2 regions of the Agrobacterium sp. 22-226-1 genome follow, and region 2 is predicted to be linked to the other one. Evidence: riboswitches for the same ligand, from Rfam matches in the RefSeq annotation. Region 2 holds a riboswitch; the other holds the start of a gene.

Region 1 (15,023 bases), on a different contig from region 2:
AATCGATCTTGCCGGCATCCACCGCCTTCACCAGATCCTCGATGGCCGTCAGCGTGCCGTCGAGACGCACCGAGACCGACTGCACCGTTGTGGAAAGCGAGCTGAGGCTTGCAATGAAATTCTTGATGCCGTCGGAATTGGCCGCCAGCGCATCGGAGAATTTCTCGGCATTGCGCACCGTCTGCGTCAAGGGGCCACGCGCATCCTGCACGAAACCCTGCAATTCGCCGATGGCGCCATCGGCGCGCTTCAGGATTTTGTCGGCGGTGGCAAGCAGGTTGGTGACGCTGGAAAGATCGGCCGTCAGTTCCGCCGGAACGCCGCTTTCAACGGCTTTCTGCAGAATGCGCTCGCCATCCTTGTTGCCGCCGGAAAGCTCGATATAGGCAGCGCCCGTCAGGCCCTGAATTTCAAGCACGGCGCGGGTCGACGGGAAAACCGGGGCATCGGCCTGCACTTCGGTAAAGGCGATGGAATAGGCCGGATCATCGCGGTCAATGGCAAGACCGCGCACGGTGCCGACCGGAATGCCGTTGAAACGCACGGGAGAACCGACGGAAAGACCGTTTGCGGAGCCAGGAATACGCACGACAAGCTGGGCCGTCGGGCCGCCACGACCGAATTCCGCCATCCAGTAAACGAAGCCGAATGCGGCGGCGATCACGATCAGCGTGAAAATTCCGACTATGGTGTAGTTCGCCTTGGTTTCCATGCTTCTTGTTACTCCACCGGATTTTCGTGTCTGCCGTCCGGAAGAACGACAGAGCGCGCCCGTTTGCCGCGGAAATAGGACTGCACCCATGGGTCGTCGCAGGCGAACATGTCCTGCAATGTCCCTTCCACCAGCACCTTCTTCTGGCCCAGCACCGCAATGCGGTCACAGACGGAGAAGAGGCTGTCGAGATCGTGCGTCACCATATAAACGGTCAGGCCGAGCGAATCGCGCAAGCGCGCGATCAGCATATCAAATTCCGCCGCCCCGATGGGATCGAGGCCGGACGTCGGCTCATCGAGGAAGACGAGGTCGGGATCGAGCGACAGCGCCCGGGCAAGGGCTGCGCGCTTGATCATGCCGCCGGAAAGCTCGGAAGGGTACTTGTCGCCCGCATCGGGCTTCAGCCCCACCATCTCGATTTTCAGATAGGCAAGCTCGTCCATCAACTTCTTCGGCAGGTCGAGATATTCGCGCATCGGCAGCTGGATGTTCTCCTTCACCGTCAGGCCGGAAAATAGCGCGCCCTGCTGGAACAGCACGCCAAGCCGCTGGTCGAGCATCATGCGGTCGTCTTCGCTCGCCTTGTCGTAATCGGTGCCGAGAATGCGGATCGCACCTGCCTGCCGCGGCAGGAGCCGCAAGATCGCACGCATCAACACGGATTTGCCGGCACCGGAGGGGCCGATAAAGCCGAGGATTTCACCGCGATAGACATCGAGGTCGAGATTTTCGAGCACGTTGCGGCCATTGAAACCGACGGTCACGCCCTCGACGGAAAGCACCACCTCGCGGCCGTCTTTACCGGTTCTGGTCTCCTGCGGTTTCTGATCCAGTTTCTCCAACGCGCCCTCCCTAAAAATCGATGGCTGCGTAGAAGATGGCGAAAAGACCATCCACCAGAATGACGACGAAGATCGACTTCACCACCGAGGAGGTGACGTGCTGGCCGAGCGATTCGGCCGAACCGCCCACCTTCATGCCCTCAACCGCCGCGACGATGCCGATGATGAGCGCCATGAACGGCGCCTTGATCATGCCGGCGGCAATGGTCGATTCCTCGACAGCGCCATGCAGGCGCGACAGGAACACCTCAAACGTGATGCCGGAATAAAGCAGCGCCACGATGGCCGCACCGAAAAGCGCTGCGAAGTTGGCAAGAATGGTCAAAAGCGGCAACGCGATGGTGAGCGCCACCAGCCGCGGAAACACCAGCACGCCGACCGGGTTGAGACCGATCACCTTCAGCGCGTCGATCTCCTCGCGCATCTTCATCGAGCCGATTTCCGCCGTGATCGCACTGCCGGAACGGCCGGCGATCATGATCGCGGTCAGAAGCACACCGATTTCGCGCAATTGCAGAATGCCGACCAGATCGACAACAAAGACTTCCGCACCGAAATATCTGAGCTGGAACGCGCCCTGCTGCGCGATGATCGCACCGATCAGGAACGACATCAGCATGATGATCGGCACGGCGCGCACGCCCATATGGTCGATCTGGTTGACGATCGCCGCCGGCGAGACGCCGCGCCCGCGCCCGAGCTTCATCTGCGCGCCGCGCACGGCCGAGCCGAGAATATACATGCCCGCCAGGAAATCCGCGCCGTTCTGGATGACGGCCTTGCCGATGGGCGCAAAAATACGCTCGGCGAGCCCCGCCTTCGCAGCGGCTTCGCCCTCCATCTCCACCTTTTCGGGCAACTGGCCGATGACTTCTTCGATACGGTCATTGCCCGTCACAGTGACGGTGGCGCCATTTGCCTCGAGGTCCTTGCGCAGACGCTGGATGATCCATGCGCCGGTCGTATCGATGGCCTCGACGGAAGAAAGATCGATCTCCACCGGGCCGGCGGATTTGCTCTTTTCGATCTTTTCAAGACTGGGGAAAACACCGGCGAGATTGCTGTTGCGCCAGGAACCGCTCATGACAAAACGCAAGCCGCCGCCGGAGACGTTATCGTCTTCGGTGATTGCGGCCGGGTTCGCCTGTTGCCGTGTGTCCTGTTCTTGCATAATGCTCCGAGCGAGTGCAGCCGTCACGAGATTCTTAAAGGTTTCATAACGTTTTGGCCTCCGGCAAGCCACAGTGACGGCTGACAATTCGTGATAAATTTGGCGTCATGTGTCTTTTGCCGCCCAATCGGAAGTGAAAAAACATGCCCCGTTACCTTCAAGCCACAACGGAACGTTTTCCCGTCGCCGGCAGCTTCACCATTTCACGCGGCACCCGCACGCATGCGGATGTCGTAACGTGCACCATCCGCGATGGTTCCTTCGTTGGCATTGGCGAATGTGTGCCCTATCCGCGTTATGGCGAAAGCATCGAAGGCGTCATCGCCGATATCGAGGCGATGGCGGAGCGGATCGCCGGCGGCGTGACACGGCAGGAACTGCAGCAGGCGATGCAACCCGGCGCCGCCCGCAATGCGGTGGATTGCGCGCTGTGGGACCTTGAAGCCAAGATCAGCGGCAAAACCGTTGCCGAGCGCATCCTTGGACAGGCGGCAAAGCCGCTCGTCACCGCCTACACCATCTCGCTTGCCGACCCCGAGACCATGGCCGCGAAAACGGCGGAAAACGCAGGCCGCCCGCTGCTGAAGATCAAGACCGGCACGGCGGATGACGAAGCGCGTCTAAGGGCCGTGCGCGCCGCCGCACCCGAAGCGCGCATCATCATCGACGCCAATGAGGGCTGGAACGATTATAATATCGAATATTATCTGCGGCTTGCGGCAGAGCTGAAGATATCGCTGATCGAGCAGCCGCTACCCGCCGGCAAGGATGACATCCTCGCCCGCATCGACCATCCGGTGCTGATCTGCGCCGATGAAAGCGTGCATTCCACCAAGGACCTCGCCGGCCTCCGCGACCGTTACGAGGCGATCAACATCAAGCTCGACAAGACCGGCGGCCTGACCGAAGCGCTCGTCATGAAGGCCGAGGCCGAAAGGCTCGGCTTCACCATCATGGTCGGCTGCATGCTCGGCACCTCGCTCGGCATGGCGCCTGCGGTGCTGGCAGCACAGGGCGCGGCCTTCGCCGATCTCGACGGGCCGCTGCTGCTGGCCGAGGACAGGGAGCCAGGGCTGGTTTATGAGGGTTCGCTGGTTTATCCGGCACGGCCGGAATTGTGGGGTTAAGCCCCAACAAATATGCACGCAACCTCGCCCCTTGTTTCCTCTCCCCGGCGGGGAGAAGGCGAAAAAACGCACCCGCTCGCCTTAAATGACGGAAGGGCTCGTCTATGAGGAAGGCGTGGTTATCCGGCCCCGCCGGAATTGCAGAAGTCTCGCTCAGGCACCGTGCGCCAAGGCGGCATCTTCCGCGTGCCTTGCCTAAAGAGTCACAGGGAAGCAGAACCTCTCCTCCGTCATGCCGGACTGATCCGGCATCCAGCCACCGCGCGTCTGCGCGGTGAGAGGAGTCTTACGCGATCAAAGACTTGATCGCACTGGATCCCGGCTCAAGGCCGGGATGACGGTGTGCGGATATTTATTGCCACTCATCGAATGCGGCATTCCATACGAGCCTATCGTCAGCGCCCGTCAAACGCCCCAACTCAGGCCGCGTGCTTCCCGATCAGCCCCGGAATATCCACCGGCTCCATCTCGTCCGATGCCTGTTCGGCGGTAACGTCGCTCGTCTGCATCCAGGTGATCAGCTCGAAGCTGCCATCGGCATTTTCGGCAATCGCCGTGCAGCTTTCCACCCAGTCGCCGGTATTGATGTAGCGGATGCCGTCCATGTCTTCCATGACAGCATGGTGAATGTGTCCACAGATGACGCCATCGACATTGTTGCGCCGTGCCTCGTCAGCCACCACGCGCTGGAATTCGCCGATGAAGTTGACCGCGTGCTTGACCTGCAGCTTGGCCCAGGCCGAAAACGACCAGTAAGGCAGGCCGATGCGGCGGCGCACGGCGGCAATGGCGATGTTGAGCGCAATCGCCGCGTCATAGGCCCAGTCGCCGAGATAGGCGAGCAGACGGGCGTTGCGCACCACCACGTCAAACTCGTCGCCATGGATGATGAGGTACTTCTTGCCGTCGGCGGCCTCATGGATCATGCGTTCGGCCACTTCGATGCCGCCGAAATGCATGCCCGGAAATTCCCGCAGGAATTCATCGTGATTGCCGGGAATATAGACGATGCGCGTTCCCTTGCGGGCCTTGCGAAGAAGCTTCTGCACCACGTCGTTGCAGCCCTGCGGCCAGTACCAGCTGCGGCGCAGGCGCCAGCCGTCGACGATGTCGCCGACGAGAATGATCGTCTCGGCCTCGTGATGTTTCAGGAAGTCGAGCAGATAATCCGTCTTGGCCGCCTTGGAGCCAAGATGGACATCCGAAATGAAAAGCGTTCTGAACTGTCTGGTTTCGATTTGACCGGCCACGGATTTCATCCCCCTGTTCGGTTGCGTCCCTGCGGCTTTCTTACCTCTCAGAACCAGACTCGTGTTTCAGCAACATGACAGACGCCGGTTTTTATAGGGAATATGACGAAAGCCTTCACGAAAACGCGAATAAGCCATGGCCGCATTTGCATAAGGTGCGGTCAAATAACGGCTGTACCACGGGGAAGTTTGTTGTATTCAGGGGTCCGGAATTGAACCAGACATGACGGTGGAAGAATGACCTCTCACGATAAGAACAACACGCCCGCCAACACGGCAAAGGCCGACATCGAGGAACAGGCGCTCTTTTTCCACCGCTATCCGCGTCCCGGCAAGCTGGAAATCCAGGCCACCAAACCGCTCGGCAACCAGCGCGATCTGGCGCTGGCCTATTCGCCGGGCGTCGCCGCCCCCTGCCTCGCCATCCATGAAAATCCGGAAACGGCGGCGGAATATACCGCCCGCGCCAACCTCGTCGCCGTCATTTCCAACGGCACGGCGGTGCTCGGCCTCGGCAATATCGGCCCGCTCGCTTCCAAGCCGGTGATGGAAGGCAAGGCCGTCCTCTTCAAGAAATTCGCCGGCATCGACGTTTTCGATATCGAAATCGATGCGCCCGGCATCAACGACATGGTCTCCACCATCGCAGCGCTGGAACCCACCTTCGGCGGCATCAACCTTGAGGACATCAAGGCGCCGGAATGTTTCGAGGTGGAACGCCAGCTGCGCGAAAAGATGAACATCCCGGTCTTCCACGATGACCAGCACGGCACCGCGATCATCGTCGCCGCTGCAGTCACCAACGCGCTGGAACTCGCCGGCAAGTCTCTGTCCAGCGTCAAGATCGTCGCCTCGGGCGCCGGCGCGGCAGCCCTTGCCTGCCTCAACCTGCTCGTCGCCATGGGCGCGAAGAAAGAAAACATCTGGGTCCACGACATTGAAGGCCTCGTTTATGACGGCCGCAACACGCTGATGGACGAGTGGAAGGAAGTTTACGCCCAGAAGACCGACAAGCGCGTCCTGGCCGAAACCATCGACGGTGCGGATGTCTTCCTCGGCCTTTCCGCCGCCGGCGTGCTGAAGCCGGAACTGCTGGAGCGCATGGCGGAAAACCCGCTGATCCTGGCGCTTGCCAACCCCAACCCCGAAATCATGCCGGAGGCTGCACGTGCGGCCCGTCCGGATGCGATGATCTGCACCGGTCGTTCGGATTTCCCGAACCAGGTCAACAACGTTCTCTGCTTCCCCTATATCTTCCGCGGCGCGCTGGATTGCGGCGCAACCACGATCAACGAGGAAATGAAGATGGCCGCCGTGCAGGCCATCGCCGAACTCGCGCGTGAGGAAGTCTCCGAAGTGGCCGCAAAGGCCTATAGCGGCGAAACGCCGGTCTTCGGCCCGAACTACCTCATCCCCTCGCCCTTCGATCCGCGCCTCATCCTGCGCATTGCACCAGCCGTTGCCCGCGCCGCCGCCGCAAGCGGCGTCGCCGCCCGGCCGATCACCGATTTCGAAGCCTATCTCGACCAGCTGAACCGTTTCGTCTGGCGCTCCGGCTTCATCATGAAACCGGTCTTCAACGCCGCGAAAGCCGCCGAAAAGAAGCGCATCATCTTTGCCGAAGGCGAAGACGAGCGCGTGCTGCGCGCCGCCCAGGTGCTGCTGGAAGAAGGCACCGGCATCCCGATCCTTATCGGCCGCCCGCAGATCATCGAAACGCGCCTGAAGCGCTTCGGCCTGCGCATCCGCCCGCATGCGGATTTCGCCGTGGTCAATCCGGAAGACGATCCGCGCTATCGCGACTATGTCGATGACTATTTCGCCCTTGTCGGCCGCGTCGGCATCAACCCGGAAGCAGCCCGCACCATCGTGCGCACCAACACGACCGTCATCGGCGCGCTGTCGGTGAAGCGCGGCGAAGCGGATGCGCTGATCTGCGGCCTCGAAGGCCGTTACGACCGCCATCTGCGCGACGTCAACCAGATCATCGGCAAGCAGGAAGGCGTGCGTTCCTTCGCCGGCCTCAGCCTGCTCATCACCCAGCAGGGTGCGCTGTTCCTCACCGATACTTTCGTGAATTACGACCCGACCTCCGAGGAAGTGGCGGAAATGGCCATTCTCGCGGCCAAGGAAATCCGCCGCTTCGGCATCACGCCGAAGATCGCCCTCGCCAGCCATTCCAATTTCGGCTCGCGCGATTCCGAAAGCGCCCGCAAGATGCGCCGCGCCCTGAAGATCGTGCAGGAGGCCGCACCGGAACTGGAAGTTGATGGCGAAATGCAGGGCGGCTCGGCCCTTTCGGAAGCGCTGCGCAAGCGCGCCATGCCGAACAGCGTGCTGACCGGCGAAGCGAACCTTCTGGTTTTCCCGAACCTCGATGCCGCCAACATCACCCTCGGTGTCACCCGCACCTTGACGGAAGGCCTGCATGTCGGCCCGATCCTGCTCGGCACGGCCCTGCCCGCCCATATCCTGTCGCCCAGCGTCACCTCGCGCGGCGTGGTCAACATGGCGGCGTTTGCCGTGGTGCAGGCATCGCACCCTTCGGTGTGATAGAGGCCGCATTAACGCAATTTTGAACAGGCTGTTGCCGCATTGCGGCAACAGCTTATGTTATCTTCCCGAAACACGGATGTCGTGAAGTATAACGCCCCTGCCACTGGCCGGGGACATCGAACGGATCGAACAATTGACCCGCCGCAGCCGCATCATCGGCCTCCTGCTTCCCCTTGTTTTCCTCGCTCCGGCCGCCGCCTTCGCGGATCAGGTCTGTGATACGCTTTATGCGCAATTGCGCGAGCCGCCCCGCGTCATCGGCAATACGGCCGAGGTGCGGCGTTACGCCAATGCGCTCGCCCGCCAAAACATCGTCATCCGCAAGATCAGGAATGACCTGCGCGGCTATGGCTGCTCATCCGGCAGCGTCATCGTCTATGGCAATCCCAATGCCGGTATCTGCGCCGAGATCGGCGATGCGCTGGCGGAAGCGGAAAGCGAGCGCGACGCCATCATCCGTGACCGCGACGACGCCATGGCGGCCGCGCGTAACGACGACGGCGACATCAGGCGTCAGCGCATTCTCGCCGCCCTCGATGCCAATGGCTGCAACACCCTGCCGCAGACGGAAACGCAATTGCCGCCGCCTCCGGATGTGACGCGTTATCCCGACGCCTTTCGGCAGAACGGCGACGAGCCGGGACAGGCGGGGCTTTCGCCCTACCCCAACGCCGCCGCCGAGGGCGGGCTTCGCACACTCTGCGTGCGCACCTGCGACGGCTCGTTTTTCCCCATCGCGTCCAATGCCTCGCCGCTCGATTTCCGCGCCCAGGCGGAGCAGTGCGAGAAAATGTGTCCGGGCACCGAGACGGAGCTTTATTTCCACTCCATGACGGATCAGGAAACCGCCGATATGGTTTCGGCGGAAACAGGCAAACCCTACAGGGACCTGCCAACCGCCTTCGCCTACAGGAACGCCACGGCAAAAGCGCCGGGCTGCGCCTGCAACATGGCCGCCTATCACAAGGAAATGCAAAAGCAGGAAGAGGCCGCCCGGCCGCAGCCCGAAAAACCCTATTCCGGCATCACCACCATTCCATCACCGCAAGGTGACAAGACTGAGAAACCCGCCGAACAGCAACAGGCCGCCAAGCCGCCGGAACAGCCCGTTCCCGAACGCGACTATGACCCGAACGACAGCCGCGTCCGCGTCATAGGTCCGAAATTCCTGCCCGACCAGACAGGCCGGATCGACCTGAAGAACCCGGCTCTGAAGGGTATACAGCCGCAGCAGTGACATACATCGCGGAGCGAGCGGGCGCCGCTTGTTTCTTCTCCCCGAGTGGGAGAAGTCCGCGGCAGCGGGATGAGGGGGCTGCGTTAGCGATATTCGGAGAGCTTGCCCCCTCATCCGACCCTTCGGGCCACCTTCTCCCCGGCGGGGAGAAGAAATATGCGGCAACGTCCCGCCTTATTCACAGGTCTCCGCTTCTACACCCCGCCCCAACGGTTACGAAACACCAGTTCCTCCAGCGGCACGCGCTGCCGCCAGCCCTTCACCGCCAGTTCCGGCTCGTTATAGAGCGCATCGACACGCCCGAGGCAAAGCCAGGCAACGATTTCGATATGGTCGGGAATATCGAGAATGGTGCGAATGTCGCTGTCGTGGAAAATGCTCACCCAGCCGACGCCGATGCCTTCGGCGCGCGCCGCAAGCCAGAGATTCTGGATGGCGCAGACTGTGGAATAGACATCCGTGCGCGGATTATGGGTGCGGCCCAGCACCACCTTGCCGCCACGCGTCGGATCGCAGGTGACGCAGATGCTGAGCGGCGCCTTGCGGATGCCTTCAAGCTTGAGACTGCGATAAAGCGCCTGCTGCTCGCCCGTAAACATCGCCGCCGCCTCCTCATTGGCGCGGCTGAAGGCCACGAAGGCCGCCTGACGGATCGCGCCATCGGTGACGAGGGTGAAATTCCACGGCTGCATGAAACCGACCGAGGGCGCGGAATGGGCCGCCTTCAAAAGACGCTCCACCAGATCGTCCGGCAGCGGGTCCGGCAGAAACTGGTCGCGCACGTCGCGACGGGTCTCGATGGCACGGTAAATCGCCTCGCGTTCCTCACAGGAAAACGGGCGGGCGGGCGAGAGCGCATGATCGAACGAAATGGCGCCGGGCGGATTGCTCACGGACGAATCGGCTGGCATCGTTTATCCCCAACAATGCGAAGGCCGGGCGCAAATGCGCACCCCGCCTCGACAACAACCTGCCGCCGTCCGCGCGGTTCGGTCTATTTCGTCAGGCCGGTCTTCTGACTTGGCTTCATCCGCCCTTTTCGCCTTCCCGGATTGCTCCAGTGGCTTTAAAAAAAGAACGTCCGCCTCACAGCGCTGGGCACGTTCCGGTCTTTCACCGGATTCCCGATTCTCCCGCCGCATGGGCAGGCACCTAACAGGCAAGCTATGGGCAAAAAAGTTTGCGAATGCAAGCATCCTGCCGGCGGTGCGGCAATGTGGCCCGCCTCACCCCCATCATTCCACCGGGAAATACCTCACATAAGCGAACTCATCCCCATCCGGTGACCAGTTGGGCGAGTTCATCGTTCCCTGCCCGCCGAAAAGTTCGAACAGCGTCTCGGCATTGCCGCCATCCATGTCCATCAGCCGCACCCGCACATCAAGATCGCGCGGATGGTCGAAAACGTCTCCGTCATAGGAAACGAACACCACCTTGCCTCCCTTGGGAGACGGGTGCGGAAACCAGTCGCCATAAGGGCTGTCGGTGATGCGCTCGACGGCGGAGCCATCCACCCGCACGCGCCAGATCTGCATTCGCCCGGTGCGGCTGGAATTGAAATAGATCCACTCACCGTCTGACGAATAATCCGGCCCGTCATTGCGGCCCTCGCCGTGGGTCAGCCGCGTCTCGACGCCGCTTGTTATATCCATCGAATAGATATCGAAGACCTGATCGCGAATGCCGCAATAGGCAAAGCCCTTCCCATCCGGCGACCAGCCATGCCAGTAAGAGGGAAGATTTTTCGTCATCAGCCGTGGCGCGCCGCCCACCGAGGGCATGAGGTAGATGGCGCTCTTGCCAAATTCCACCTTGTCGGAAATGGCGTAAAGCGATCCATCCGGCGAAATACCGTGATCGTTGTTGCAGAGCGTGGCAAAGCCGGTATCGACCGTCTCCGGCGCGATATCACCGGCAAGAGACAGGCGGTAAAGCAGCCCTTCGCTGTTCAGCAGCAGATATTTTCCATCCGGCGACCAGTTCGGCGCTTCGAAGAGATCGGGCGTCTGCCACACCACCCGCATCTGCCGGGTGCGGATGTTGAAGATTTCGATGGAGCTGCGCATTCTGCCTCCCGGGCGTGTCCGTGTTCTCGCTCAAAGCACCCGGCAATACAGACATTCCGTTTGCATCCGCCATCGCCTCGATTATGATCCTAGGGCGGCAGGCACCGTCCTGCAAATTCAAACCGGAAAAAACGCCAGCGCTCCGGCACCGTCCGTGACCCTTGCCGTTTCTCCCAGATCCGAGGTTCCGCGATGAATACCATCGCCGATCACGGCATCCGCTTCGGCCGGATCGCCGCAATGCTTCCTGTCAAAAACATCGAAAAGGCCCACGATTTTTACGTTGGCGTGCTGGGCTTCGAAAAGACCTTCGAAAACGGCACCCCCGTCGGCTTCATGATCCTCAAACAGGGCAACGCCGAACTGCATCTGACATTGCAGCCCAGCCACAAGGCAGCACCCTTCAACGTGGCGCATATGATGGTGAGCGATGTGGATGCGCTGCATGCGCTCTGCAAGAGTCAGGGCTTGCGCATCATCAAGGGCCTGCAGGACAAGGATTACGGCCTGCGCGCCTTTGTGTTTGAAGACCCGGATGGCAACCGCATCGATGTGGGGCAGGTTATTTGAGATGAGCGAACGGCGCGGGGTTTTCTCCGCGCCGCTTGCTTAAACACGAAGGCTTGTTGTGGACCGAGCGCATGCCACTTGTTTCTTCTCCCCGCCGGGGAGAAGTCCGCGGCAGCGGGATGAGGGGGCAAGGGCAGTGAGTTATGGCAGCGTTGCCCCCTTGTAACTTGCCTTCATCGCACTGTGCTATTGTCGCTTGTGCGGTGGCGGATGGAAGACCGATCCCCCCTGGGGACATTGATCCCGTGGATGAGCCAGGGTCTCCATCCGCTTTTTCATCGAACCCGAACAGTCGCCGGGGCCGCTTGCGTGTGCGAAGCCCGCTTAGGCAAGGATGGGATAAGATGGATATTATCGTTGGTATTGACGTTTCGAAGGCCCGTCTGGATGTGGCGTTCGCAGCATCGGGCACGGCGTTCGTCGTCGAGAACAGCCATGCCGGGATCGACGATCTGGTACAGCGTCTCAAAGAGGTGCATGCCGATATCGTCGCACTGGAAGCTACAGGCGGCTTCGAGACGCTGGCCGTGGCACGGCTTTCGTCTGCCGGATTTTCGGTGATTGTGGTCAATCCGGCGCAGGTGCGTGCCTATGCCAATGCCATCGGTCGCCGGGCCAAGACCGACGCGGTCGATGCGGCGGTGATTGCCGCTTTCGTGTCTGCCACCAAGCCACAGATCCGGCCTTTGCGTGATCAGCAAACCCAGCTTTTGTCGGCGCTTGTCGACCGCAGGCGGCAGATCGTGCAGATGATTGTGGCCGAAGAGAACCGGTTACGCATGGCGCTGGAGAAATCGACCCGCAAAAGCATTCAGCGCCTGCTTGCCGCCCTGCGCCGGGAGGTGGACAGCATCGATGCGGAAATGGACGATCACATCCGCAAATCCCCCCTGTGGCGTGTGCGCGAGGCGCTGCTGACCTCCGTGCCTGGTGTGGGGCCTGCAACGGCACGCACATTGCTTGCCGAAATGCCGGAACTGGGCAGTCTCGACCGGCGTCAAATCGCCTCGCTGGCGGGCCTTGCTCCCTGGACCCGGCAATCGGGCAAATGGAAGGGCAAAAGCTTCATCGGTGGCGGAAGGGGCAAGGTCCGGGCGGTGTTGTTCATGGCAGCGCTGGTGGCCGCACGGTACAATCCAGTCCTCAAGGCCTTTCGCGATCGTCTCGTGGAAGCCGGAAAGCCGAAAATCCTCGCTACCGTCGCAACCATGCGAAAGCTTCTGACAATGCTTAACGCCATCATCAGAGACAACAAACCATGGCAAAACGCTTGACATCAAAGACAGTCGCTCATCCGACCCTTCGGGCCACCTTCTCCCCGGCGGGGAGAAGAAACGAGCGGCAACGCCGGGCAAAACATCCGCTATCAGCGTCTTCCTTCAATCACCGATCCCGGAACCGGTTGGTGATCGGATAACGCCGGTCACGCCCAAAGTTCTTCTTGGTGATCTTCACGCCCGGCGCCGATTGCCGGCGCTTGTATTCGGCGAGATAAAGCAGATGCTCCACCCGGTGCACCGTCGCCACATCATGGCCGCGAGCCAGAATTTCCTCAACCGACATTTCCTTCTCGACGAGGCATTCCAGAATATCGTCCAGCACCGGATAGGGCGGCAGCGAATCCTGGTCGGTCTGGTTGGGGCGCAATTCGGCCGAGGGCGCCTTGGAGATGATATTGGCCGGGATCACCTCGCCGGAAGGGCCGAGCGCGCCCGGCGGCACATGGGCGTTGCGCCAGCTGGAAATGGCATAGACCTGCATCTTGTAGAGGTCCTTGATGGGGTTGAAACCGCCATTCATATCGCCGTAGAGCGTGGCATAACCCACTGACATTTCCGACTTGTTGCCCGTCGTCACCACCATCGAGCCAAACTTGTTCGAGACGGCCATCAAGATGGTGCCGCGCGTGCGGCTCTGCAGGTTTTCCTCGGTAATGCCCTCTTCCGTGCCCTCGAAGAGATCGGAAAGCGCCGAGAGGAAACCCTCCACCGGCTCTGAAATCGGCACGATGTCGTAACGGCAGCCCAGCGCTTTCGCGCAATCGGCCGCATCCTTCAGCGATTCTTCCGAGGTATAACGGTAAGGCAGCATGATGCAGCGCACCCGCTCCTCGCCCAGCGCGTCGACGGCAAGGGCGGCACAGATGGCCGAATCGATACCGCCGGAAAGGCCGAGAACCACGCTCTTGAAGCCGTTCTTGTTGACGTAATCGCGGAAGCCCAGCATGCAGGCGCGATAGTCCGCCTCCTCGCCTTCGGGAATCTTCGAGAAAGGTCCGCTGTCGCAATGCCAGCCGTCTGCCGTGCGTTTCCAGTCGGTGACGGCAAGTGTTGCCTCGAACTGGCTCATCTGGAAGGCAAGCGTCTTATCGGCATTGAAGCCGAAGCTCGCGCCGTCGAACACCAGCTCGTCCTGCCCGCCCAGCTGGTTGGCGAAAACGAGCGGCAGGCCGCTTTCGATAACCTGCCGCAGCGCCACCTGATGGCGCACATCCAGCTTGCCGCGATAATAGGGCGAACCGTTCGGCACCAGCAGGATTTCCGCCCCGCTTTCGGCCAGCGTCTCGCAGACACCCATATCGTTCCAGATTTCCTCACAGATCGGAATACCGATCCTGACCCCACGGAAATTATAGGGACCGGAAATTGAGCCCTCGGCGAAAACACGCTTCTCGTCGAATTCGCCGTAATTCGGCAGGTCGATCTTGTCGCGCAGCGCGATGATCTTGCCGCCATCCAGAAGCGCCACAGAATTATGCCGGCCCGTCTCACCCTGCCGCGGAAAACCGATGACGATGCCCGGCCCGCCATCGGCAGTTTCCGCCGCCAGCTCTTCCACGGCCTTCAGGCATGCTTTCAGGAAAGCCGGCTTCAGCACCAGATCTTCCGGCGGATAGCCGGATATGAACAGCTCGGTCAGAAGCAGAAGATCGGCGCCCTGCGTCGCCGCATCGGCCCTTGCCTCGCGCGCCTTGGCGAGATTGCCCGCCACGTCGCCAACGGTGGGATTGAACTGCCCGACGGCAATCCGGAGATGGTTCTGGATATCGTGTCTGTCGCTCATAGCTTTTCAATACCGCGCCCGTGGCCGCTCCGCAACGCGGCAATTGCATGGCGACGCCCGTTACGCATGGCAGGCGCGCGTTCACGCTAAGGTTATCGCCGCACCGGCCAGACTCTTCAAAGTTCATGTCGCGTTCATCGCGCTTATGTGACAGTTACATGACACTTTTGCGACACCCGATTCACCTCCCCCGGATCGGCCGTGCCGCCTGCAATACCGGAGTATGGGTTTGAGAGATTCGGCGCCAAAAACAACGGCTTCCGAAAAGGCTGGTTTCGTCTTTTCGCCTGCATGGACAAGGAGCCTTTCCAAGCTTTCGGGCATCGCCTATCCGCTTGCCAATCTGACGGTCGCGTCCGTCGTGCTGGTCGTGGCGCTGGAGTGGATCGCCCGCGGCTCGCTCACGGATGTCGGCGCTTTCCTCAC
Region 2 (15,023 bases):
TTTTCACAAGGCGGGACAATCGGGACTATTTTACTTCATTTCTTTGGTAATCGCGGCAATGCTGCCCTTGATCAGACGATGTGCGCTGGCCACGGACACGCCGAGGTGACGCGCAATCTCCTCCATATTGTAACCACCGAATCTGTGCATTTCCAATGCCACCCGCGCCTGAACCGGCAGGCCGGCCAAAATAGTCCGCATCTGCCGGACTTCGTCACAGAAAAGGGCATGCTCCTCCGGCGTACCATTGTCCTGCGGCACACCCCAGAACGGCGTATCGTCCGGCCGTTCCCGAAGGTCCTGGCGGCTGCGCCGGCGATTGTCGAGCGCAAGATTGCGAACGATGCGAAACAGATAGGACTTGAGATTGGAAGGATTGCCGGAGGCTTCGGGAACGAATTTCAGGAATGCTTCCTGAACCACGTCCTCCGCATCCGCCCGCGACCCCAGAATAAGGGTGGCGTATTTGATCAGGTCGACCCTATGCGCGACGTAAGCGTTATAACGCTTGTCATCTTCCCGTATGCCCATGTCTCAACCGAGAGAAATTTCAAGGATCGACGAAACCTGTCGCCCCCGAATGGCCGCGCAGTTCTGCCGCTCAAAGCTCTAGCACCCAAACCGTGGATCGAACAGATATTTCATGACTATTATCATCAAGAATTTGTGCGGGCCGCATCGAGCGGACCCGGCAGCGAAGGCGGCCGGGTCTTGACCTGTCAGATGGCCCCGTCGACGATGACCATGGGTCTGCCCTGCGAGCAGGGCTCGATACGGGCATCGATGCGATAGATATCGCGCAGCATCTCCGGGGTTATAACCGCCTCCGTGCTACCGCTCACCACCATTTCACCGCGCGCGATAACCATCGTATTTGCGCAATAACGAAGCGCATGGTTGAGGTCATGCAGGGCGATCAGCACGATCATGCCGGTCTTCTGCGCCAGATCGGTGACGAAGCCCAGAACCTCGATCTGCCGATGAAGATCGAGCGCAGACGTCGGCTCGTCCATCAGCAGCACTTCCGGCTTGCGCGCCAGCGCCTGCGCCAGCGAAACAAGCTGTCGCTGGCCGCCGGACAATTCGCCAAGCCCGCGGAAAGCAAGGTCATGGATTTTCAGCGCCTTGAGAATGGCGTCGATCTCGAAAAGCTCATCGTCATGGACCCGCCAGCCGCCGCCCTGCTTGGCGGAAAGAAGCACGGATTCATAGACGGTCAGAACGGCGTTGGCGCCGGTATCCTGCGGCATGTAGCAGATGGCGCGGTTACCGCGGGCCGTATCGGAGAGCTCGACCAGTCCGGGACCGGAAATCAGGCTGGCGATGCGCTTGAAAAGCGTGGACTTGCCGGCGGCATTCGGGCCGATCACGGCCGTCACACTGCCGCTTTCCAGCGTATCGATGCCGACCTTGGAGAGAACCGTGATGCGCCCATAGGCGGCGCCGACATCTTTCAGTGCGAGCGCTACCATGCGCGCCTCCTGTTGCCGAAAATAAGCGCGAAGAAGAACGGAACGCCGACGAGCGCCGTGATGACGCCGATCGGCAGAATAGCGCCGGGAATGAGAACCTTGCTGATGACCGAGGTTGCCGACAGAAGCAGCGCACCGCAGATCACCGAGCCGGGCAGGAAGAAACGCTGGTCCTCACCCACCACCATGCGGGCGATGTGCGGACCGACCAGCCCGACAAAACCGATTGTGCCGACAAAAGAAACCGGAATGGCCGCCAGCAGGCTGACCGTCAGCATGGTCGTCAACCGCAGCCGCCGGACATTGATGCCCATGCTGGCCGCCTTGTCATCGCCAAGCCTCAGCGCCGTCAGCGCCCAGGCATTGCGCATGAACAGCGGCACGGTGACGAGGAGGATGGCGGCGGTGATATAGACCTTGTCCCAGGTCGCCTTCGTCAGGCTGCCCATTGTCCAGAAAACCACGGCGGCGAGCGCCTGTTCGGAGGCCAGATATTCGAGCAGCGACAGCGCCGCATTGAAGGTGAACACCAGCGCGATGCCGAGCAGCACGATGGTTTCGACCGTCACCCCGCGAAGCGTCGAGGCGAAATGGATGAACAGAGCCGCGACCATGGCCATGATGAAGGCATTGATCGGCACCATGTAATGCACGGCGCCCGGAAAGATCGCCACGCCGCCAACCAGCGCCAGCGCCGCACCGAAGCTTGCCGCCGCCGAAATGCCGAGCGTGAAGGGGCTGGCGAGCGGGTTCGACAGGATGGTCTGCATCTGCGCACCCGCAACCGAAAGCGACGCTCCGACGGTCACCGCCATCAGCGCGATCGGCATGCGAATATCCCAGATCACCACCCGAAGCTGGTTTCCGACGGCGGCCGGATCGGCAATCGTCGCCAGAACCTCGGAGAGCGAATAGCGCGCCGGACCGAGCGCCATGTCGGCGGCCATGCTGAAACACAGGGCGATAAAAAGCCCGAAGAGGATGATTATCCTGCGCGCGGCAAGGGCGCGATATTGATCGCGCCCACTGATGCCAACCGCGCTTTCATTCAGCGAACTCATTGGTTCAAACCTTTTTCGAGCGAGGCGAAATAGCCCGGCTTGTAGGTGACGGGGAGGAATTTGCGGTGAAACTCCTCAAAATTCTTTTCCGGATCGAGATCGGCGAAGAGATCGGGATGGAACCACTTGGCGAATTGCTGGATCGGGAAGAATTCGTAGGGCGCGCCATAGAACTGGTGCCAGACCGCATGGACATTGCCTTGCTTCACGGCCTTCAGTTCCGGAAATGGCGTGCGCTTCATCAGATTGGCCAGTCGCTCACGGGAGAGAGCCATATCCGCCCCGCGTCCGACAGGAACGAACTGGTTGATGTCGGACTCAGCGGCCCAGTTGGAGCCGGTGACGATGACGTGGTCAGGATCGGCAACGACGAGCTGTTCGGGATTGAGATCGCCGAAGGTCGTCTTGATGATGCCGTCGGCGATGTTGTGGCCGCCGGCGAGATCGACCATCGCGCCGAAATTGACCGGTCCGAAAGTGCGGCAGCAATTGTTTTCGCCGGAAATGCCGGGCGCGCGTTCGATGAAGACGTTCGGGCGCTTCAAGTCCTTGACGCTGGCGAGCCGGTCGGTCACGCGGGCGATTTCGGCACGGCGATAGGCGATAAATTCCTTCGCGCGCTCTTCGGCGCCGAAGAGTTTGCCGAGAATTTCGACCGAGGCTTCGCTGTTCTTTTCAGGATCGATGCGGAAATCGAGATAGATGATCTTGATGCCGGCGGCGGCGGCCTTTTCTTCGAAACCGCTCTCCTTGGCGGATTTCTCCGCTTCCAGATTGAGGGTGATCACATCGGGCGAAAGGGTGATGGCCGTTTCCAGGCTGAAATCGCCCTGCGGCACATAACCGAAGCGCGGCAGTTTCTCGATCTGCGGAAAACGCTCGACATAGGCGGCGTAGCTGTCGGGATCCTTCTTGAGAAGATCGTCACGCCAGCCGACGATGGTGTCGAAGGTCTGGTCGCCCTTGAGCGCGGCAATGACATGCACCTGGCGCGCCTCACCGACGATGACGCGTCTGGCCGGCAGGTCCAGCTCGACTTTGCGACCGGTGACATCGGTAATCTCGGCCGCCAGAACCGGCACGGCGAGAAGGAAGAAAGCCAGCACCGCAAGATGCCTGAGAGCGTTGAGCCGCATGAGCAGTCCTCATTGAGTTCCAAAACAAAGCGATAAAGCCGCATGGCTGCGGCTTTATCCATCGGTCGGACGGCGCTCCCCTTCACCGTCCCTCTATTACTTGGCGTCCTTCAGCGAAACGAAGTAGCCGGGCTTGTAGTCGAGCGGCAGGAAGCGGGCATGCAGTTCCTTGAAGGTCGCCTCCGGGTCGAGATCCTTGAAGAGGTCCGGATGCAGCCACTTGGCGATTTCCTGAACGGCCACGAACTGATAGGGATTGTTATAAAACTGATGCCAGATGGCGTGGACATTACCGGCTTTCACCGCCTGTACACCGGTGAAAGCCGGGCGCTTGGTCAGGTTTTCAAGCTTGCGATGGGCTTCCTTCAGATCCGCGCCATAACCGACGCCGACCCAGTTGCCGCCCGGAACATAACCGTTCCAGTTGCCGCCGGTGATGATGATCTGCTCCGGGTTGGAGGCAATGATCTGTTCCGGATTGACGGTGCCGAAAGTGCCGGGAATGATGTCCTTGGCCATGTTGACGCCGCCGGCAAGCTCCACCATCTTGCCGAAATTCTCGTTGCCGAAGGACATGCAGCAATCGTCGGAGTAACCGCCGGCGCGCTCCATGAACACGACAGGCTTCTTCGGATTGGCCTTTTCGAGCGTATCGGTAACCTTGGCGATGGAGTCGGCGCGGAACTTGATGAAGTCCTCCGCGATCTTTTCCTTGCCCGTCAGCTGGCCCATGAGGCGCATGCTCGGCTCGGTATTTTCCATCGGCTTTTCACGGAAATCGACGTAGACCAGCGGAATGCCGACCTTGGCGAGCTTTTCGATATAGCCCGCTTCTTCGGTCGCCGTCTTGGCGTCGATATTCATCAGGATCACGTCAGGCTTCAGGGCAACAGCCTGTTCTATGTCGAAAGTGCCGTCCTTCATGCCGCCGAATGTCGGCAGCTTGGCGATCTCCGGATATTTGGCGAGATAGGCAGCATAGGTTTCCGGGTCGGCTTTCGCCAGATCGTCGCGCCAACCAACCACGTGCTGGAAAGGGTTTTCCTTGTCGAGTGCAGCCAGGAAATAAATCTGGCGGCCTTCACCGAGGATGACGTGCGATACCGGCACATTCACTTCGACATCGCGGCCCGTCACATCCTTGACGGTGACCTTTTCGGCGAATGCCGGCCATGCGGCGGATACGAGAAGGCCAAGGGCAAGTGCCGCAGATTTGGCTGAGATGCGCATCGGATATTGCTCTCCAGTGTTGACTGGCGCGGCTGTATTATTTTCTGACTGTACTAGTCAACATTTATGTTTTAGAGCCATTCTTAACTGACCGGTACATGAGTTGAAGACCGATGATCGACACAATCCAATATGGCAAAAACGACAGTCTAAGAGACGAAATCAAATCCTACTGGTCCGGCCGCGCCGCGACTTTCGACCTTTCCCCCGGACATGAAATTTTTTCCGAAGACGAGCGCGAGGCCTGGCACGCGCTTATCCTGAAACATCTCGGCCGCGGAGAAGGCCGCAGGGCGCTCGATCTTGCCAGCGGCACCGGTGTCATCTCGCACCTGATGGACGATCTCGGTTTTCAGGTCACCGGCATGGACTGGTCGGAAACCATGCTGGCGCTTGCCCGTGAAAAAGCGAAAAGCCGTGGCCGCAGCATCCGCTTTTTCGTCGGCGATGCCGAAAACACGATGGAGCCGGATGAAAGCGCCGATGTCATCATCACCCGTCATCTGGTCTGGACGCTGGTGGACCCGCAGGCAAGCTTTGCCGAATGGTTCCGCGTGCTGAAACCGGGCGGACGGCTTCTGATCGTCGACGGCGATTTCGTGAATACCGGCTGGCGCGAAAAACTGGTGAAGAAACTGGCGGCCGGTCTCGAAAGCATCGGCCTCGTCAAACCGGACCAGCCGCACAAGCCGGCGGACCCGGAAAACACCTTCAACAGCATTCTTTCCCGCGTTTATTTTTCGAAGGGCGCAAGGGCTGGCGATGTCGCGGCGCTGTTGCGTGCGACCGGCTTCGAACCTGTCGCAATCGATCAGGAGCTTCAGGCCATTCACCGTGCCCAGGCGAAAAACTTCAGCCTGCTGAAAGGCATTCTGCGCGGGCTGCAGCATCGTTATGCCGTGTGTGCGGTGAAGCCGGGGAACTACTCCGTAACCCCGGACTAGATCCGGGGTCCAGTGCGATCAAGTCCTTGATCGCAAAAGACTCTTCCCACGGCGCAGACGCGCCGCGGCTGGATGCCGGATCAAGTCCGGCATGACGGATGAGAGCTCGGTGCAGCTTCATTTTTCCGCCTGCTCGAAGAGGTCCTCGAACCTTGGCTTTGCCCGGCCGGGCACGTCCACCGTCCGGTAGCTCTGCGGCAGGGTGGCCTCTCCGACCTTGATCAGCATGACCATGCCCATGCCGTAATGCGGCGAGCATTTGATGCCGTAAAAGCCCGGCTTTTCAAAGCCGGTCTCGAATTCGTCATTGATCCGGCTTTTGAAACCTTCGGCACCTTCCGGGATCATGCCATCGATGGTCGCGGCATTGTGGCTCTTGTGGGTAGGCACGAAGCGCACGCGGTCGCCGGGCGCTATTTCGAGAAAATCGGGCTCGAATACCATCGGGCCCTTTTCGCCCCGGTTCAGCATTTTCACCTCGAAGGTCTCGGCTGAAGCCTGAAGCGGAAAGCCCGTGAACGCCACGGCAATGACGGCAGCGGCCCAAAACATGCTGGTCCTTGCAGCGGCGTTTGCGAGCGTCGTCAATGTCATCATCGTGCCAGTACTTTCCTTGGATGCTCGGCCCGCCCATGGGCCGGCAGAAAACGAATATGGGAAAAGCCGCCCTCATCCGTGGTGACGACGCATTCCACCCCGAAGACAGCGGCTATTCTCGCCGGCGTCAGAACCTCCCGCGGCGGACCGACCGCGATCATCTCGCCCCGATGCATGATGGCGACGCGATCGCAGAACATGGCGGCGTGATTGAGATCGTGCAGCGCCGCCACAACGGTCAGGCCCTGCCGGCGCACCAGATCGAGCAGGCCGATCTGGTGACCTATGTCGAGGTGATTGGTCGGTTCGTCCAGAAGCAGGATATGCGGCTCCTGGGTCAATGCGCGGGCGATATGCAGGCGCTGGCGTTCGCCGCCGGAAAGATGGTGCCAGTTGCGCTCCGCCTTGTCGGCCATGTCGACATTGGCAAGTGCTGCATCAACAATGGCGTCGTCCTGCTGCGACCAGGCGGAAAGCGGCCCGAGATAGGGTGTGCGCCCAAGCTCCACCGCCTGTCGTGCGGTGATGCGTTCGGTGGTTTCGGCCTGCTGCTCCACGAAAGCGAGCCGGCGGGCAAGGTCTCGCCGTCCCAATGAGGCAAGCGGCTCATCCCCGAGCGTAACGTGCCCCCGCCGTGGTTTGCGAATGCCTGCCAGCATGGAAAGCAGCGTGCTTTTGCCGGAACCGTTCGGTCCGATGACGCCGAGAAACTCACCGGAACCGACATCGAGCGAGACGCCGCGCACAATGTCGATATTGCCGGCGTGGAAATGCAGGTCGTGGGCGGATAATTTCATGAACGCCCCCTCTTCTGCCCGAGGATGAAGGCAAAGGCGGGCGCGCCGACGAGCGCGGTGATGACGCCGATGGGCAGCACCTGCCCGGGAATGACAATGCGCGAGAGAATATCCGCGACGATCATGAAAACCGCGCCGGTCAGCGCCGTTACCGGCAGCAATATGCCATGGCGAACCCCGACGAAGATACGCGCGGCATGCGGAATGACGAGGCCCACGAAGCCGATGGAGCCGACCAGAGACACCATCGCAGCCGTCATGATCGCCGAAACGGAGATCAGCACGGCATAGACCCAGCGCACCGGAATGCCGAGCGAGGCAGCCGCCTGACCGCCAAAGGCGAAGGCATCGAGCGCCCGGGCATACCAGAGACACACCGCAAGTCCAGCAAGGCTGACCGGAAGCGCCAGCCAGACATCCGGCCAGCGCACCCCCGAGAGGTTGCCCAGCAGCCAGAACATGATGCCGCGCGCCTGTTCCGCATTGGCGGATTTGGTGACGATGAAAGAGGTCATGGCGTTGAACAGCTGCGACCCGGCCACCCCCGCCAGAATGATGGCGCTGTTGCCGTGTCCCGCCCGCACCGCCAGAAGACTGACCAGCGAAAACGCGACGAAAGCACCAATAAGCGCCCCGGCCGGCATCGTCAGGAACCCCGCTCCGAAGCCAAGCAGCGCGACAGCGACGGCACCGGTGGAGGCGCCGGCGGAAATGCCGAGAATATAAGGATCGGCAAGCGGATTGCGCAAAAGCGATTGCAGCACCGCCCCGGCGAGCGCCAAAGAAGCGCCGCAACAGGCGGCGACGACGGCGCGGCTGAGACGGTAACTCCAGACAATGCCCTCATCCAGCGGTTCCAGCGGATAGGCCGCATGGAAGACGCGGTTGGCGATTGTTTTCGCCACGACGTCGAAAGGAATGGCGGTCTCGCCGATGGCCGCCCCGGCCATCAGCGCGACGAGCAGCAGGGCGAGCGCGGCAAAAGCCAGCCCTGCCCTGCCAAGATGGATGGAAAGGCCGTTCACTTGGCGAGGCCGGCAGCCGAAATCGCCTCGGCCAGCGTTTCGATGCCTTCAATGGTGCGAATGGTCGGGTTCATCGCCTGCGCGTCCATCTCGAACACATGTCCTTCCTTGACGGCGGGCATGATACTGGCCACGGGATCGGTGGCGAGGAACTTCAATTTAACGGCCACATCGTCAGCCGGGAAACGGCGGCGATCCATCTTGCCGGCGACGATGATTGACGGATTTGCCTTGGCGATGGTTTCCCAGCCGACCGTCGGCCATTCTTCATCGCTTTCAATGACGTTCTTTAAGCCCAGCGCGGACATGATGTAGCCGGGAGCGCCATTGCGGCCGGCCACATAGGGATCGATATCCAGCTCGGCGCTGGAGAACCAGAAGACAGCCGAAAGCTTGCCGTTGGCGGAGGCGATCTTGGCGCGGGCGGCTTCCTCACGCTTCTTCAGGTCGGCAACGACCTCTTCACCGCGATCCTGCACGTTGAAGATTTTGGCAAGATCGCGGATTTCCTGGTAGATCAGATCCATGGTGAAGACGGTGTTGCGCACGCCGTCGCCGCCGCCGGAATTGTCCTTGCCCATGCAATCGGCGGGCGAGGTATAAACGGGAACGCCAAGCTCGGCGAACTGCGCCGGTGTTCCGACAACGCCTTCCGGGCCGATCTGCCACTGGAACTGCGTCGTCACGAGGTCCGGCTTCTTGCCGATGACCGCCTCGAAGCTCGGATCATTGTCAGCCAGCCGCTCGACCCTGGCATTGGCCTCCTCGTAGCCCTTCAGAACCGGACCGATCCACAGTGCCGTGCCAACCACTTTGTCGGCGAGGCCAAGAAGATAAAGAACCTCTGTCGTGCTCTGGCCGACGGACACGGTGCGGGCGGGCGCCTGCTTGAAGGTGATCTCCTGACCGCAGCTGTTGATCGTCAGGGGATAGGTGGTTTCGGCAGCATTGGCGCCGGCGACAGGCAAAACTGCAAGCGCAGCGGCCAGAAAGCCGGCATGGACCGGCAGGCGTCTAGAATGAAACATGTGTTCTCCAGTCGAAAGTAAATCTTATTCCAGAGCAGCAGGCGTCAGAACGCGCAGCAACAGCGGGACGTCTTGTACGGAGAACGGCAATAGGACGCAAACGAAATGTTATGAAATAACATTACAATCTCCTCCTCCGGGCTTCCCCGCCCGTAACGATGGTTTATATTTCGACGGCAGGTCTCCTGGCTCACGGATTTGCGTCACTCATCTGCCTTCCCGCATTCCGGAGAATACAGTGGCATGACGCCTTGAAGCGTCACTGGGATGAACGACAATCCGCTTACAGTTGCGGGGGCAGCCACGGCATTGGGCGAAAAAGATCGCCCGCACCATGTTCCCTATTAATCCCTTCGCCTTTCGGCTGCAGGAACCGTCGCTTTCTCACATAAGGGGCAAGAGGCGGGGCGTCAATTGTGATAGTGCCGCACCTCAGCACAAAGACGGGCCTGCCAGGGCGAAAATCTTTGCGGAACCGGAGCCTGCCGGTTGCGGCGCGCCTTTCGACATGGTGGTGAGCGTTTCGATCACCACCAGCCCGGATTGCGCCAGGAACTCGGTCAGAAGACCGCTATCCCGCACGGCATCGAGACGGACAAGCTGATCGTCGAGATCGGAAAAATGTCGCCTCACCAACGCAATCGCATCCGCCTCGTCACCGGCGACGACCGGGCCGACAATATGGCCCCGGCCCGCTGCACGCCGCAATGCAAAGGCGGCAAGACGATCGGCCTCGAACAGGCCGTAACCCGCATTTTCCCGGAGAAGGCGTTGCAGGACGCCCCGGCGCGAAACACCGAAAGCAGCCCGATCCAGATCCGCCACGGCGGACAAATGATCCTCGGACAGCGGCTCGATTCTCTGTTTTCTTCCAAGCGTCGGCATCTCGGCAGGGCAGCGCGCCTTGCCGCGTAGGAGATGTACTTTTTCCGTATCTCCGGCAAAACCCAGCCGTGCGAAAAGCCGTCGCGAGGCTTCCGTGGCGTTCAACCGCAGGGCGTCAGGGTAACCCGCAATGAGTTGGCCCACCAGCCATGGTGCAACGCCCTGCCCCTGCAAACGGGGGGAAACGATGACCATGCCAACCGTCGCGAAAGCCTCATCATAGGGAAACAGCATTGCCGTTGCGACAACGCGATCGATTTCGTCAAGCGCGGCAAGGCCGACGCCGCACTGCCGCAGGAAACGCCATTCGTTCGCGTGATATCGCCATCCGACAGCCATGGACAAAGCATGCAGATGATCGGCCTCCACATCGGCGATATCCACTGTCCGCAACTCGAAACTATCGACTTTGAGCAGCTCCATGACAAACGGCTCTCATTCCCTCCGGCGCGGAACCTTGATCCCGGCAGCCCAGCTCACGACATCCGAAGATAACCAGCCTCGTCAGCAGGAATTTTCCGAAAGCGCTGGAAGGACACAACAATCTACTGAAATCACCCGTATTTCAGCAGATAAACGCCGCAGGCCGCTCTAAGCTTTTCGGCGTTGAAGCGACGGAGACAGCCATGAACGCAATCGACATTCTGGAGCGTCTTGTCGGCTTCCCGTCGGTGGTCGGAACCGCCAATGGCGACATCGCCGGATGGATCGCCGATTATCTGGAAAGCCACGGCGCGAAAGTATCGCTGCTTGCCGGCCCGGAGGGCGACCGCGCCAATCTCTTTGCCAGCTTCGGCCCGACCGATGCCAGCGGATACATCCTGTCCGGCCATATGGATGTGGTGCCTGCCGGTGAGCCGGAATGGTCCTCCGATCCCTTTACGCTGAGAACCGAAGGCGAGCGTCTCTACGGACGCGGAACCACCGACATGAAAGGGTTTCTGGCCGCGGTTCTCGCCGCAGCACCGGCATTTTCACGCATGGCGCTGAAGCGGCCCGTTCATATCGCCTTTTCCTATGACGAGGAGGCGGGCTGCCGCGGCGTTCCGCATCTCATTGCCCGATTGCCGGAACTATGCGCAAAACCGGCGGGCGCGATCATCGGCGAACCGAGCAATCTGCGCGCCGTGCGCGCCCACAAGGGCAAGGCCGCCGCACGCATCACCATTCGCGGCCGCTCCGGCCATTCCTCGCGGCCAGATCAGGGCGTGAACGCCATTCATCTGATGACCGGCATCATGGCAAAGGCGGTCGAGACAGCACAGGCTCTCACCCAGGGGCCTTTCGAAGCGACATTCGAGCCGCCCTATTCTTCCCTGCAGATCGGCAGGGTGAAAGGCGGACAGGCGATCAATATCATCCCCAATCTCTGTGCCATCGAACTGGAGGCGCGGGCGATTGCTGGTGTATCGCCGGTCGCCCTGCTCCAGCCGGTGCGCGACCGTGTCGAAGCGCTCGCCGCCGAGGGCATCGACATAGAATGGACGCCGATGAGCGATTATCCGGCGCTGTCCCTTGCCGCCGATGCACCCCTCGTGAAGCTTCTGGAAGAGTTGACCGGCGCGCCCTGCATCGCCGCCGTCAGCTATGGCACGGAGGCCGGGCTTTTTCAGGCGGCCGGCATCGACGCCATCATCTGCGGCCCGGGCGATATCGGCCGCGCCCACAAGCCGGACGAATTCATAACGGCCGGCGAACTTTCGGCCTGCCAGTCAATGCTGGAAACACTGGCGAACCGCTGCACGGTTTAAACCTTCGGAACCACGGATTTCAGATGACTTTCTTCTTCAATTCCGACGCGAAGCGCGGCGAGATTTTCCGGCAGGCCTTGGCCCGCGAGCTGCCGGAACTACCTTTTTCGATGGATGCCGAAAGCGTCGATCCGGATGCGGTTCGGTACCTCATTACCTGGACCGTGCCTGATGATATCGGCCGCTACCGCAATCTCGAAATCCTGTTTTCCATCGGTGCGGGCGTCGATCAGTTCCACATCGACACCGTCCCTGGGCATGTAAAAGTCGTGCGCATGGTGGATGAAGGCATCATCCGCATGATGCAGGAATATGTGAGCCTCGGCGTGCTTTCGCTGCACCGCAACCTGCCGGTCTATTTGAAGCAGCAGCGCCAGCAACTCTGGAAGGCCCTGCCGCAGCGTCAGGCGGAAGAGTGCCGGGTGGGCGTTCTCGGCCTCGGCATGCTGGGCGTTGCGGCGCTGGAACGGCTGAAACCCTTCGGTTTTCCGCTTTCCGGCTGGAGCCGTTCACCGCGCGAGATCGATGGTGTGACCTGCCATCATGGCGAAGCCGGATTATCCACGACGCTTTCGACCAGCGATATTCTCGTTTGCCTGCTGCCGCTGACCGACGAAACGACGGGACTTCTGAATGGCGAACGTCTGGCGCTGCTTCCAGAAGGCGCTGGCCTCGTCCATGCCGGGCGTGGCAAACAGCTCGACCATGACGCCCTCATCGACGCGCTGGGCAGCGGCAGGCTTTCGGGCGCGGTGATTGACGTCACCGATCCGGAACCGCTTCCGGAAGACCATCCCTTCTGGACGCATCCGAAAATTCTCCTGACGCCGCACATCGCCAGCGTCACCCAGCCGCATTCGGCAGCACGCACCGTTGTCGAGAACATCAAACGATACCAGTCCGGCCTCGAGCCGCTCGGCCTCGTCGATCGCAATCGCGGATATTGATCATCCCGTTCCAGGAAAGGACACCCATGCCGCTTCTCAAGACCATCGACACGCACCCCGCCTTCGAACCGAAAGCCTCCAAGGCCCTGCCGGAACGCCTCATCTCCGGCGATCCGTCCTTCAAGACCTGGCCGCTGGACGAAGCCCGCAACGGCACCGTCCACACCGGCATATGGGAAGCGACGCCGGGCGAAAGCCGTTCGATCAAGGGAGAAACCTTCGAATTCTGCCATATTCTCGAAGGCGTCATCGAAATCACGCCGGAAGGCGGCGCACCGCTGCGTTATACGGCAGGCGACAGTTTCGTCATGAAGCCGGGCTTCGTCGGCGTGTGGAAAACCATTGAAACCGTCCGCAAGATCTATGTTACGGTGAACGGATGAACTGGGAACCGGCCATTTTCGAAATCACCCGCGACGGCTATGTGCTGAGCACCGATCCGGCACGGGTGGATTTCGATCTGGTCCATGGTTTTCTCGCCCGCGATTCCTACTGGGCGCAAGGAATGACCGCCGACCGGCTGAAGCGAGCGCTTTCGCATTCGCTGCCGGTCGGCGTCTACGCCCCCGACGGCTCCATGGCCGCCTTCGCCCGTCTGGTGACGGATTATGCCGTTTTCGGCTATCTGCGCGATGTCTTCACGGTGGAGGATCATCGCGGTCGCGGCCTTGCGTCCTGGATCGCCACCGAGATACGCAAACACCCGGAGCTTTCGACGGTATCGAGCTGGATGCTGGCGACCCGCGACGCCCATGGCGTTTACGAAAAGGCCGGTTATCGCGCAGCACCTCATCCCGAATATTACATGACGGTGCCGAAACCCGGCGAAGGTTGAATAACGCTCCCCAAGCGCCACCCCGGCCATCCTCATAACCTGGGGCTATGACCCTTACCCCATAAATGCTTGGCCCTTTTCCGGTCCCGATGACAGCATCGTCCGCACTGGAAAAGGAGACGGAAGAGATGGGATATCGCATTGGCGTCGATGTTGGCGGGTCGTTCACGGATTTTGCCGTGTTCGACGATGGGACCGGCTCGCTTTCCACCCTGAAGGTGTTTTCCCGCCCCGATGCGCCCGGAGAAGAAATCCTTCTCGCGCTGGACACGCTGAAAAAGCGCGACGGCATCGAAGCGAAGGACGTTTCCTATTTCACCCATGGCACCACCGTCGGCGTCAACACCGTCATCCAGCGCAACGGCCAGAACGTCGCGCTGTTCACCACCGAAAACTTCGAGGACGTGCTGGGCGTTGCACGCCTGAAAATTCCGCAGATCCACAATCTCTATTCCGTGCGGCCGGAGCCGCTCATCCCGCGCGAACGGGTTTTCGGCATAGCCGAGCGCATGCTGGCGACCGGCGAGGTAAAGCTCGCCCCGAACGAAGAGAATGTGGCGCAGGCCGTCGCCGGCGCCCTTGCAGCCGGTTGCGACGGTATCGTGCTCGCCTTCCTGCATTCCTACCGCAATCCCGAAAACGAACTTGCCGTGAAGGCGATGATCGAACGCATCGCGCCGCAATTGCCGGTGGTCTCCTCTGCCGAGACATGGCCGATCATCCGCGAATATGAGCGCACCGTCACCGCCGTCATCAGCGGTTATGTCCAGCCGCGCGTCGCACATTACCTCGACCGTTTCGAAACGGTGCTGCGCAGGCAAGGCATTGCCTGCCCGCTGCTCATCACCAAGACCAATGGCGGCGTCATGGGCATCGGTCAGGCGCGGCGGGAATGTGTGCAGATGATCCTGTCGGGCACCGCTTCCGGCGTCATCGGCGCGGGTTATCTGGCGAAGGCCAGCGGCTTTGACCGGGTGATGAGCCTCGACATCGGCGGCACCAGCGCCGATGTGGCCGTTATCCTTGATGGCGAGGCCCAATATGGGGTCGGCGAGCTGATCGGCGATTTCCAGATTCATGTCCCTTCCGTTTCCGTCAGCTCTGTTGGCCAGGGCGGCGGCTCGGTCGCATGGGTGGATAGCCTCGGCCTGTTGCAGGTGGGGCCGGAAAGTGCCGGTTCGACGCCGGGGCCAGCCTGTTACGGACGCGGCGGCGACCGCCCGACGATCACGGATGCCATGGCAGCCGCCAATCTCATCGGCCATATGCCGCTTGGTTATGGCGCGGTGACCGTCGATCACGCCGCATCGCGCGC

What was found. A riboswitch is a leader RNA that binds a small molecule or an ion and turns the genes downstream of it on or off. The one in region 2 is predicted to bind cobalamin.
Region 1: linked by a shared signal. The riboswitch ahead of bluB (5,6-dimethylbenzimidazole synthase) and the one ahead of ACQZ5K_RS05420 (ABC transporter substrate-binding protein) in region 2 are both predicted to bind cobalamin.

The regions. Positions count from the first base shown of each region.
Region 1 covers NZ_JBNWCP010000003.1:375,293-390,315, forward strand. The annotation lists gene ACQZ5K_RS07600 (MlaD family protein) at 1-712, opposite strand, end outside; gene ACQZ5K_RS07605 (ABC transporter ATP-binding protein) at 721-1,557, opposite strand; gene ACQZ5K_RS07610 (ABC transporter permease) at 1,568-2,728, opposite strand; gene dgcA (N-acetyl-D-Glu racemase DgcA) at 2,872-3,855, shown strand; gene ACQZ5K_RS07620 (UDP-2,3-diacylglucosamine diphosphatase) at 4,275-5,114, opposite strand; gene ACQZ5K_RS07625 (NADP-dependent malic enzyme) at 5,343-7,658, shown strand; gene ACQZ5K_RS07630 (DUF2865 domain-containing protein) at 7,795-8,898, shown strand; gene bluB (5,6-dimethylbenzimidazole synthase) at 9,093-9,809, opposite strand; cobalamin riboswitch at 9,887-10,069, opposite strand; gene ACQZ5K_RS07640 (TolB family protein) at 10,134-10,964, opposite strand; gene ACQZ5K_RS07645 (glyoxalase superfamily protein) at 11,157-11,534, shown strand; gene ACQZ5K_RS07650 (IS110 family RNA-guided transposase) at 11,879-12,808, shown strand; gene ACQZ5K_RS07655 (NAD+ synthase) at 12,918-14,597, opposite strand; gene ACQZ5K_RS07660 (LTA synthase family protein) at 14,821-15,023, shown strand, end outside.
Region 2 covers NZ_JBNWCP010000002.1:538,762-553,784, forward strand. The annotation lists gene ACQZ5K_RS05375 (RNA polymerase sigma factor) at 31-531, opposite strand; gene ACQZ5K_RS05380 (ABC transporter ATP-binding protein) at 720-1,472, opposite strand; gene ACQZ5K_RS05385 (FecCD family ABC transporter permease) at 1,466-2,533, opposite strand; gene ACQZ5K_RS05390 (ABC transporter substrate-binding protein) at 2,530-3,669, opposite strand; gene ACQZ5K_RS05395 (ABC transporter substrate-binding protein) at 3,766-4,899, opposite strand; gene ACQZ5K_RS05400 (class I SAM-dependent methyltransferase) at 5,013-5,843, shown strand; gene ACQZ5K_RS05405 (pseudoazurin) at 5,961-6,440, opposite strand; gene ACQZ5K_RS05410 (ABC transporter ATP-binding protein) at 6,437-7,237, opposite strand; gene ACQZ5K_RS05415 (FecCD family ABC transporter permease) at 7,234-8,262, opposite strand; gene ACQZ5K_RS05420 (ABC transporter substrate-binding protein) at 8,259-9,290, opposite strand; cobalamin riboswitch at 9,449-9,683, opposite strand; gene ACQZ5K_RS05425 (GNAT family N-acetyltransferase) at 9,723-10,598, opposite strand; gene argE (acetylornithine deacetylase) at 10,802-11,926, shown strand; gene ACQZ5K_RS05435 (2-hydroxyacid dehydrogenase) at 11,950-12,873, shown strand; gene ACQZ5K_RS05440 (cupin domain-containing protein) at 12,900-13,256, shown strand; gene ACQZ5K_RS05445 (GNAT family N-acetyltransferase) at 13,253-13,708, shown strand; gene ACQZ5K_RS05450 (hydantoinase/oxoprolinase family protein) at 13,837-15,023, shown strand, end outside.